Geobacillus stearothermophilus ATCC 12980: one gene and its partner. Each later gene encodes a partner of the first gene's protein in a complex. Links are inferred from orthologs where the notes say so. Each region holds a gene or a part of one and is shown on either strand. Other genes may lie near its edges.

The links. Proteins that work in one complex are often made in the same cells at the same time.
Region 2: the proteins of groL (region 1) and metK are in contact, whole or in part, in a cryo-EM structure (PDB 8P4O), measured with the Escherichia coli proteins. The link is inferred for Geobacillus stearothermophilus ATCC 12980 from one-to-one orthologs.

The regions. Positions count from the first base shown.
Region 1 is NZ_CP128494.1:230,585-239,094, reverse strand. What follows is about bases 5,567-8,510. They hold groL (chaperonin GroEL), read right to left. Parts: upstream 7,875-8,510; coding sequence 6,258-7,874; downstream 5,567-6,257. Other genes in these bases: groES (co-chaperone GroES), read right to left, coding at 7,993-8,277; QSJ10_RS01330 (hypothetical protein), read left to right, coding at 5,756-6,091. In the rest of the region: QSJ10_RS01355 (DUF4129 domain-containing transglutaminase family protein), read right to left, coding at 1-1,087; QSJ10_RS01350 (DUF58 domain-containing protein), read right to left, coding at 1,084-2,259; QSJ10_RS01345 (AAA family ATPase), read right to left, coding at 2,264-3,220; QSJ10_RS01340 (Nramp family divalent metal transporter), read left to right, coding at 3,315-4,052; fumC (class II fumarate hydratase), read right to left, coding at 4,187-5,557.
Region 2 is NZ_CP128494.1:2,246,999-2,249,808, forward strand. What follows is about bases 1-2,790. They hold metK (methionine adenosyltransferase), read right to left. Parts: upstream 2,107-2,790; coding sequence 895-2,106; downstream 1-894. Other genes in these bases: QSJ10_RS12130 (gamma carbonic anhydrase), read left to right, coding at 324-872; pckA (phosphoenolpyruvate carboxykinase (ATP)), read left to right, coding at 2,569-2,790. Outside these bases: more of pckA, read left to right, coding at 2,791-2,810. UniProt on the Escherichia coli protein: Catalyzes the formation of S-adenosylmethionine (AdoMet) from methionine and ATP.

The DNA.
Region 1 (8,510 bases):
TCGTATAAATTTTCTCTGTCGCCACATCCATGCGGTACACGACCGGTTCGGCTGCTTCCACCCGCCGCAACCCAAGCGGATAAACGAGATGAAACCCTTGATTGCGCCGCTCGATCTCCGCCTTTTGCTCCACTGTCTCAACTTGATCGCTCCACCATTCATACTTGAGCTCTTCGCCGTTGGCAAACGAGCGGACTTGCTCGCTCGGAAACACTCCCCATCCCTTGCCGGTGTAAATATCTTTCGTCTCAATCCGCCAGTAATGAAGCCCTCGATCTTTCGCCGTAAAGACGACGGTATCATCAGCAATAAACGGCCCGCCGAGGCGGGAATCATTCTGTCCGTATCCCACTTTTGCCACGCCAGGAGAAGGCGAGTCGTCGTTCGTTTCTTCCGGCTGGGCGTGATCGCTGCGGATAAACGCCACCGGATCCGGCCATTGCGGCGGCAGCTTTGGTCCCGCATACCCAGCCGCCAAAGCAGCAGCCGGAATGAACAGAGCGGCCGCCCGCCACGTTCCGATGCGAAAAGACGGCACTTTTGCCTGCAGCCGCTCGCCATGCAGCCAAACGAAGGCGAAAAAGCCAAGCGCCACAAGGCGAACGATCGCGTCGTTCCCGCTATACGGAAAAAACGTATCAAGCACAGCGATATACCCAACTGTCAATGCGTATGGGACAAACCACCGTTTTTTCTGGACAATCAGCCAATGAAACAGAAACGAGATGGCCCATAGCAGCAGAAAAAAGGCAAAGGTGCGCACGGCATCGCTCGGCATGGACAAGCGTCCCTCCTGCAGCCAAGCCGCGCCATCCCGCCATAAGGCATACGGCAGCGAGGCGGCCGAATGGAACGAAAACAGCCAAGCGAGCGACCACCATATATATCCCGCTTTCCCCAAAGCGGACAGCCAGATCGGAAGGCGGAGCCAATACATCCCGAAGCAAAGGGCGACAAAGGCCGCAAACACTCTAATATGCGCTGTATCCGTCACGTCTTCCAACGGCCAAAGCCATTCCGTGAGCAGCCAAGCCGCTAGGACGTTGGGCAGCATAGCAGACAACTTCCTTGTCCCTAACCGCCTCATCCGTCTTCTCCTCCTTGCCGGACAGTTTGCCATGATTGAGGGGGCATGTGGGATACGTGCACCCCCGCATGGCGGAGTCCGTCCGCCCACCTCCGCTCGTCCTCTCCCCATTCACGGTTGACCACATACAACACTATGCAGCGTTTTGACGCCATCACTCGCAGCTGCGCAGCCAACTCGGCGGATAACCTCGACGTCACGACCACGCAACCGGCCGTTGTTCTCCAGTTCCCCTCCTCCGCCAATTGAGACGCAAGCGGCGCTGATCCGTTCGCCTCCGCTTCCGCCAGACGGAGAAGGAGCGACGGCCACTGCTCCTCGCTTCGCCGCGGCGCTAAATAAGAACGTGCTTTTCCAGTCACGAGCAGGCCGACTGGGACTCCTTCATCGATCAACGCTTTCGCGATGGACGCCGCCAGCGTGACAAGCTCCTCAAACCATGGCGATGCGGCGCCGTCGAGCACGACGATCCAATCGTCATTGCGCGGCTCATCGAACTCTTTTGTCATCAACGCTTGCCTTCGCGCTGACGCCTTCCAATGCACCCACGACATTTTGTCACCGGGCGCGTACTCGCGGGCGCCGGCCGCCACCGCCAGATCGCGGCGGTAAGCAAGCGGGCGGGCCTCTTTTCCATAGGCGAACCATTCACGCACCATTTCTGCCGGCCAAGGCCAATAGCGGGGATACACGATGATCGTGCACGGCGCCGAAAACGATTCTGCTTTGTTCACAAAGCCGAGGGCGTCAGAAGCCTCGAGGCGCACGATGTCCAACTGATGGCGGCCGCGCGGCAACGAGAGCGACCACGCACAAGAAAGGCGGCGTCGAAACGGCCACGCGGCCATCGCCCCTCCATGCCGCGGCTCCTGGCCCGAAACGGTGAGGGCAGCGGGCGGAATCGCCCAAGGCAGCTCCATGCGGACCGTCACCGGAATCGGTTCTCCTGCATGATAGCGCTTCGCCGGCACCGTCCGGCTTACCGCAACGCGTCTGATCGGATACAAGGCGACGGCAAACGCATGCAGTCCAAACGGCAAAAAGCTGTAAAACAAAAACCAGCTGACAAATCCGCCTTGAAACATGGCATAGGAAAACAAGATGGCGGTCAACAGCAACAATCCAACAAGCGGGAGCCAACGCCTCCCCTTCTTCATTCGCTTCGCGTTCATGCTTTTATCGCCGTCCTTGCACCGGCACCGGCGTACGGGCAACAAGCTGACTGACGACCATTTCAGCATCAAGCTTGTCCCATTTCGCTTCCGGACGAATAAGCAGGCGATGAGCCAGCACGTAGGGAGCAAGGTGCTGCACATCATCAGGGATGACAAAATCGCGGCCATGAATGAACGCGTACGCCTGCGCCGCCTTCATCAAAGCGATGGCCCCGCGCGGGCTGACGCCCAAATAGACCGCTTCGTGCACACGGCTTTGCTGGATGAGATCGACGATATACCGCTTCACGGTGTCGCTCACATGCACGCCCATCACCTTTCGCTGCAGAGTGAGCAGTTCATCAAGCGGCATCACCGGCCCGATCTCCGAAAGCGGCGCCGCTTTTTCGAGACGGTTTAACATTTCGATTTCCTCATCGGGAGACGGATAGCCCATGTGCAGTTTCACTAAAAACCGGTCAAGCTGGGCCTCGGGGAGCGGATACGTTCCTTCATATTCAATCGGATTTTGCGTCGCCATCACCAAAAACGGCTGCGGCAGCGCCCGGGTGACGCCGTCAACAGTCACGCTTCCTTCTTCCATCGCTTCCAGGAGCGCCGATTGCGTTTTCGGAGACGTCCGGTTGATCTCGTCCGCGAGCACGATGTGGGCGACAATCGGTCCGGGTTTATACTCAAATTGCTGTGTTTTCGGATTGTAGACGGAAACGCCGATCACATCGCTCGGCAGCAAATCCGGCGTAAACTGAATGCGCTTCAGCTCCACGTTGAACGATTTCGCCAGCGCACGCACCAACATCGTCTTGCCGACGCCGGGCACATCCTCGAGCAGCACATGGCCTTTGGCCAATAACGCTGTTAAGCTGAGGATGATGACGTCGCGTTTTCCGACAATGACTTGCTCAATGTTGCGGACCACCTTTTCAAAAGGGGGGAGCAGCGGCTCGTAAATCGCCATGACATCAAACTCCTTTTATAGTAATGAATGGGTCTTTCAGCGGTAGACAAGGTGAAGTTTATACTATTACTATAATATCGAATATACGGAACTTTTGGAACCTATTTGCAACAAGGGGGAAGAGAAAAAAGGGAAATCGAAGTGGACGATGATCGGCCCGGGGCTGATCGGCGGCGTCGGCGGCTCTATCACCATGGCGTCATACGGATATTGGCTACAGGAAAACGGCTGGAAAGGGCGAGCTTACGTATCGCCGATGCGCTATGATTCCGCTGCCGCTTATATTGTCACCGCCATCTTTACGTTGTCGCTTCTCGTGCTTGGGGCCGCCTTGTTGTACGGCACTGACACGACGATCAGCGGCGAGCAGGGGCTTGTGTCATTCGCTTCGATCATGGGCAACGAGCTGCACCCGGCTGCCCGTTGGCTCTTTTTGCTCGGCTTTTGGTCGGCGTCATTTACATCGGTCATCGGCGTTTGGAACGGCGTTTCGTATTTGTTCGCCGATTTTGTTCGCAACATGCGGAAAACGCCGGTTGGCGCTGAATCGCTCAACCAGTCAAAAGCGTTCCGCTTCTACGTCTTTTGGCTCACCTTCCCGCCGATGCTCTTGCATTTCATCGGCAAGCCGGTCGGACTCATCATCGCCTACGGGGCGCTCGGCGCGCTGTTTATGCCATTTTTGGCTGTGACGCTTCTTTATTTGCTCAATTCGAAAAAAGCGCTTCCAGAAAAAGGGCGCAACCATTGGCTCTCGAATGCGCTGCTCGTTCTTTGTCTGGCGCTGTTTGCCGTCTTGTCGATTAATGAACTCATTCGCCTGTTTGCTTAACATTTGCCCGGTGCAAAGCAGCCAGCTGGCGGCAGGAGGCTGTCTCAATGGAAAAACGCTCATCCCTTGAATCGGGATGAGCGTTTTTGGCCCGCCTATTCGCTCACGGCTGATCTACCCGTCGTTTTGTGCCGCTAAATCATCTTCTCCGGCCTCACCCATTCTTCGTACTGCTCAGCTGTCACATACCCGGTTTTCAATGCCGCTTCCTTGAGCGTCAACCCTTCGCGATGGGCGAGCTTCGCGATTTCCGCCGCCCGGTCATAGCCGATATGCGGGCTCAGCGCCGTCACGAGCATGAGCGACCGCTCTACGTATTCTTTCATTTTCGCTTCATTCGCCTCCAACCCTTTGGCGCACCGCTCATCAAACGAACGAATCGCATCGCCGAGCAGCTGCACGGACTGAATGGCGTTATAAGCGATGACCGGCTTGAACACATTTAATTGGAAGTTGCCTTGGCTTGCCGCAAAACCGATCGTGGCGTCGTTGCCGAACACTTGAACAGCGACCATCGTCATCGCTTCGCTTTGCGTCGGATTCACTTTCCCCGGCATGATCGAGCTCCCCGGTTCATTGGCTGGAATCGTGATCTCCCCGAGCCCGGAGCGCGGCCCGCTCGCCAGCCAGCGGATGTCGTTGGCGATTTTCATCAAATCGGAAGCAAGCGCTTTCAATGTCCCGTGGACGTAAACAATCTCGTCATGGCTGGTCAACGCATGGAATTTGTTTGTTGCCGAACGGAATGGATAGACGGTTTGCGCCTTCAGCTGCTCGGCCACTTGTTCGCCAAATCCCGGCGGCGCATTGATTCCGGTTCCGACCGCCGTGCCGCCGATCGCCAAATCAAGCAGCTTCTCACTCGCTTCGGTGATCATGGCCTTGCTTTTTTCCAGCATCGTCCGCCAGCCGGAAATTTCCTGCCCAAATGTAAGCGGCGTCGCGTCTTGCAAGTGGGTGCGCCCGATTTTGATCGTCTTTTCATATTGGCGTTCTTTTGCAGCGAATGTTCCGATCAAGCCATCAAGCGCCGGCAGGAGATGTGTTTGGATTTTCATGTAGATCGCGATATGCATCACCGTCGGGAATGTATCATTCGAGCTTTGCGACATGTTGACATCATCGTTTGGGTGAATGCGCCCCTCCCCGTCACCTAGCAGCTCGCTCGCCCGTCTCGCCACGACTTCATTGACGTTCATGTTCGTCTGCGTCCCGCTTCCCGTCTGCCAGACGACGAGTGGAAAATGGTCATCCCATCGGCCCGCCAAAATTTCCTCGCACGTGGCCACAATCGCCCGCTGCTTCGCTTCGCTCAGCTTTCCAGCCTGATGGTTCACGATCGCCGCCGCTTTTTTCAGCTCGGCATAGGCATAAATGAGTTCAAGCGGCATTGTTTCTTTGCCGATGCGAAAGTTTTGCCGGCTTCGCTCCGTCTGCGCCCCCCAGTACTTATCAGCCGGCACCTGCACCTCACCGAGCGAATCGCGTTCAATCCGCACGTTCATTCCATTCTCCTCCTTTGGATATCGCCTTTCCATTTCTAATTTTACCCAAAATCACAATCGACAATGAAACAAATGAGCAGGCAAAACGTCTAACTGAGAAAGGGGGAAACGACATGAAAAAATAGATGGCTATGGCTCCTCATCGCTGTATGGCTGTCCGGTTGCCAATCGGGCGACATCCAACCGCCTGACTTACGATTGGCCGTCGACGGAGAGACAATCGACCACCGCCTCGGAACATATACATGGTCAACAGGCGGCCGCGGAGTCGTGGCCGACGCTGCCGCCCCGCCGCTGCTCGTGAAAAACATGAATCCCCATCCGGTTGCCCCTGGGGCAAAATTACACCTCCAATTTGACGACCGCCCGTTGACGATCGAAGCGGGTGTATGGAACGGCGGAGATGCCGACTGGCGCTCGGTGCAAAACGGAATCATTACTCTTCCGGAAAAGAAAGAGGCATACATTTATGCCATTCACGCCTCTTGGAAAAAAGGGAATGCGATTTATGCGTTTTTCATTGAGGTGCGATAACTAGCACAGCGGAGGAAAAGGTGCAATAGAATAGCGATATGAGGGAGAAACAACAGCTGCCCTTCACCCGATCAGCGGCTGTAAGAACACCTGGCTGAGGCATATATAGTCAAAAAGAAAAAGAACACCGGGGAAACCCCAGTGTTCCAAGGCTTTTGCGGCGAGATTACATCATGCCACCCATATCCGGCATGTTGTTGTTGCCTTTGTTTTCTTCCGGTTTGTCGGCAACGACCGCTTCTGTCGTCAAGACCATGGCGGCGACAGAGGCAGCGTTTTGCAGCGCCGAACGAGTGACTTTCGTCGGGTCAACGATACCAGCTTCGATCATGTCGACCCATTCACCTGTTGCCGCGTTGAAGCCAATGCCCGGTTTTTCGTTTTTCAGGCGCTCAACGATGATCGAGCCTTCCAGACCAGCGTTTTGCGCGATTTGACGAACCGGTTCTTCGATCGCGCGCAAGACGATTTTCACACCCGTTGCTTCATCGCCTTCCGCTTCGATGGCCGCAACTTTGCTGTAGACGTTCATCAACGCCGTGCCACCGCCAGCGACAATGCCTTCTTCAACCGCAGCACGAGTCGAGTTGAGCGCATCTTCAATGCGCAGTTTGCGTTCTTTCAATTCCGTTTCTGTCGCTGCGCCAACTTTGATGACCGCTACGCCGCCAGCGAGTTTCGCCAAGCGTTCTTGCAGTTTTTCGCGGTCGAATTCGGACGTCGTTTCTTCAAGCTGCGCACGGATTTGGTTGATGCGCGCTTTGATGCGCTCCGAATCGCCAGCGCCTTCGACGATCGTCGTCGTTTCTTTCGTAACAACCACTTTTGACGCACGGCCGAGCGACGCGATCGTGGTCGATTTCAGTTCACGGCCAAGCTCTTCCGAGATCACTTCGCCGCCTGTCAAAATCGCAATGTCTTCGAGCATCGCTTTGCGGCGATCGCCGAAGCCAGGCGCTTTGACAGCAACCGCATTGAACGTGCCGCGCAGTTTGTTGACAACAAGCGTCGCCAATGCTTCGCCTTCAACATCTTCCGCAATGATCAGGAGCGGACGGCCTTGTTGCACGACTTGCTCAAGAACCGGTAACAGCTCTTGGATGCTCGATACTTTTTTGTCCGTAATCAAGATGTACGGATTTTCGAGAACAGCTTCCATTTTTTCCGTATCTGTAATCATGTACGGCGAAACGTAACCGCGGTCGAATTGCATCCCTTCGACAACGTCGAGTTCCGTCGTGAAGCCTTTCGATTCTTCAAGCGTGATGACGCCGTCATTGCCGACGCGTTCCATCGCTTCAGCGATCAATCGGCCGACTTCTTCGTCAGCAGCCGAGATCGCAGCCACTTGGGCGATCGATTCTTTTCCTTTGATCGGTTTGGAGATGGCTTTTAATTCTTCAACCGCTACCGCTACCGCTTTTTCAATCCCACGGCGGATGCCCATCGGATTGGCGCCAGCTGCCACGTTTTTCAATCCTTCACGGATCATCGCTTGAGCCAATACGGTAGCCGTTGTCGTCCCGTCCCCAGCGATGTCGTTCGTTTTGCTGGCGACTTCAGCGACCAGTTTCGCGCCCATGTTTTCAAACGGGTCTTCGAGTTCGATTTCTTTCGCGATCGTTACCCCGTCGTTCGTGATGAGCGGAGAACCGAATTTTTTCTCCAATACGACGTTGCGGCCTTTCGGACCTAATGTGACTTTCACTGCGTCTGCGAGTTTGTCCACCCCGCGCAACATCGCACGGCGCGCTTCTTCGCTGAACTTAATTTCCTTTGCCATACCCCGTTACCTCCTTATGAATTTGTTTCACTGCATGCCGTGAAAAAGGTAAGTATTCGTGTCATAAAGTTAAGGATATGTCAGTTTTCCGGAATGTTTATGTGGTAAACGCAATATATTAGCGGATGACAGCCAAAACGTCGCTTTCGCGCAAAATTAAGTATTCTTTTCCGTCGTATTTTACTTCCGTGCCGGCGTATTTCGAGAAAATGATGCGGTCGCCGACTTCAACTTCCGGCGCAACGCGTTGGCCGTTGTCAAGCACGCGGCCTGCACCGACAGCGACAACGCGGCCTTCTTGCGGCTTTTCTTTCGCCGTATCCGGCAGCACGATGCCACTAGCCGTTTTTTCTTCAGTTTCCACGACTTCAATGACAATGCGATCGCCTAATGGCTTCAACACGGGAAACAACCTCCTTAACGATAGTTTTCGCCGTTTTTATTAGCACTCATCATTATTGAGTGCTAACACACTTATAATATTAATGAACTCTTCTCCGTTTTGCAAGTAGGAAATACAAAAAAATAACTGTTTTTCTTTCATGCGCGAAGATAAGGAGAAAATGGGATAACAAGCTGTCAGGCCCCAGATCAATCGGCGCACAAAATCCATTTTCATTATTGCACATTTCTAAC
Region 2 (2,810 bases), 2.0 Mb from region 1 along the record:
CATTTCCATCTTATCGGCAACCAAAATTGTTTCGCGTCTGAACAGCTTGCGATCTCGTCTTCCAGTATTGCCATCAATGCGGCCGGGGCAAATCATAAAAGGGTTGGCGACGGAATGAAAAAGCCGCTCAACAACGGTTCTTCTCACGTTGAGAAGCTTTGTGAAATCGGATCTTCTTCCCCGATCCCAACCACTCATCGGGCGAAACGAAACGTTTTTCACCAATCCCGATTAGGCGCGCTCGCTTTCGTTGGCGATTTGGACGCAGCGTTGTACAATACATGGTGAACGATCGATTTTGCAACAGAAAGGAACGAACGCCCATGATTTACCCATACAAAGGCAAAACGCCGCAAATTGCCGCCTCCGCCTTTATCGCCGACTATGTGACGATCACCGGCGATGTCGTGATCGGCGAAGAGACAAGCATTTGGTTCAATACCGTCATTCGCGGCGATGTGGCACCAACGGTGATTGGCAACCGGGTCAATATTCAAGATAACTCAATTTTGCATCAAAGTCCAAACAATCCGCTTATCATTGAGGACGGGGTGACGGTCGGCCATCAAGTCATTTTGCACAGCGCCATCGTTCGCAAAAACGCGCTCATCGGCATGGGCTCAATCATTTTGGACCGCGCGGAAATCGGGGAAGGCGCGTTTATCGGCGCCGGCAGTTTAGTGCCGCCGGGCAAAAAAATTCCACCCAACACGCTCGCCCTCGGCCGACCGGCGAAAGTCGTCCGCGAACTGACGGAAGACGATATCCGCGAAATGGAGCGCATCCGCCGCGAATATGTCGAGAAAGGGCAGTATTACAAAGCGCTGCAGCAACAGCGGACATCGTGCGCCGACAAAAAAGAGCTACCGTGATCAGGCAGCTCTTTTTCTTTCATCACTTGTCCGCCAGCGCCAGCGCTTGTTCTCTCAGCGTCGTCGCTTTATCAGTGCGCTCCCACGGCAAGTCGATGTCCGTACGCCCAAAATGGCCGTAAGCAGCCGTCTGTTTGTAAATCGGGCGGCGCAGGTCAAGCATTTTGATGATGCCCGCCGGGCGGAGATCGAAGTTGCTGCGCACGACCTCAATCAAAATGTCTTCCGACACTTTGCCGGTGCCGAACGTATCAATGGAAATCGATACCGGACGGGCGACGCCGATCGCGTAGGCGAGCTGCACTTCGCATTTGTCGGCCAGTCCTGCCGCGACGATGTTTTTCGCGACATAGCGGGCCGCATACGCTGCCGAGCGGTCGACTTTCGTCGGATCTTTGCCCGAGAACGCGCCACCGCCGTGGCGGGCGTAGCCGCCGTACGTATCGACGATGATTTTGCGCCCCGTCAACCCAGCATCCCCTTGCGGACCGCCGATGACAAACCGTCCTGTCGGGTTGATGAAATAGTTCGTGTTCTCATCAAGCAGCTCCGCGGGCACGACCGGCTTGATGACCTGCTCTTTAATGTCGCGCTCGATTTGCTCTTGCGTAATTTCCGGATGGTGCTGCGCGGAAACGACGATCGTATCGACGCGCACCGGTTTGCCGTTTTCATCGTATTCGATCGTCACTTGCGTTTTCCCGTCCGGCCGCAAGTACGGCAAGACGTCCGTTTTACGCACTTCCGCCAATCGGCGCGCCAAGCGGTGCGCAAGCGAAATCGGCAGCGGCATCAATTCTTCCGTCTCATTGCAGGCGAACCCAAACATCAATCCTTGGTCGCCGGCGCCGATCGCTTCAATTTCCTCATCAGTCATCTGACCTTCGCGCGCCTCGAGCGCCCGATCCACCCCCATCGCAATGTCCGGCGATTGTTCGTCAATCGACGTCAGCACCGCGCACGTATCAGCGTCAAATCCGTATTTGGCGCGCGTGTAGCCGATCTCCCGGATCGTATCGCGGACGATGCGCGGAATGTCCACGTATGTTGATGTCGTGATTTCCCCGCTCACGAGCACCAGCCCGGTCGTGACGCTCGTTTCGCAGGCGACGCGGGCGTTTGGATCTTTTTCCAAAATCGCATCCAAAATGGCGTCAGAAATTTGGTCGCAAATTTTATCCGGATGTCCTTCCGTCACAGACTCTGAAGTAAACAAGCGGCGTTTGGCTGACATTCGGTTTGTTTCCTCCTCTTGGCATGATGTGGCGACACGGAACTCATTTCCCTTTTTCCCTTCGCAATATAAAAAACCTTTCCTGTAACGGCTGAGGAAAGGTCATGGCAATCGTATTGCTTCCTTTCACTCTTATCGTTCAAGGACTGCGCCTTGCCACAGGTTAGCACCATTTCACACATGTCCAGTTGTGACGGTTGCTGGGCTTCATCGGGCCTGTCCCTCCACCGGCTCGGGATAAGAGTATCCGTTCAATGACTTATCTTATCGCAACGGAATCGGCAAAGTCAACTATCAAAATTCATTTTTTATCATTTCCAGCCGCGAAAATTCTTTCCTCAAGGAAATCGACACATTGGGCAAAATAAAGTTTGAAAAACCCACACAATTAGTATGGACTATTAATAAAAATGTGTTATACTATTTTCAAGAGTGATTACAAAAAGAAGGCGGGTTTTGAATATGGGGATCGCAAACATGACGAATAAGCTTGATTTATTGCTACAAAAACCGTACGTACATCACCAATTGTCCGTCGCCGAGCTCGTCGAGAAAGTCCTGCAACGGAACGAAGGACGGCTGACCCACACCGGAGCCGTCGCGGTGACAACCGGCAAGTACACAGGGCGGTCGCCGAAAGACAAATACATCGTCGAAGAACCGTCAACGAAGCAAACGATCGACTGGGGCGCGGTCAACCAGCC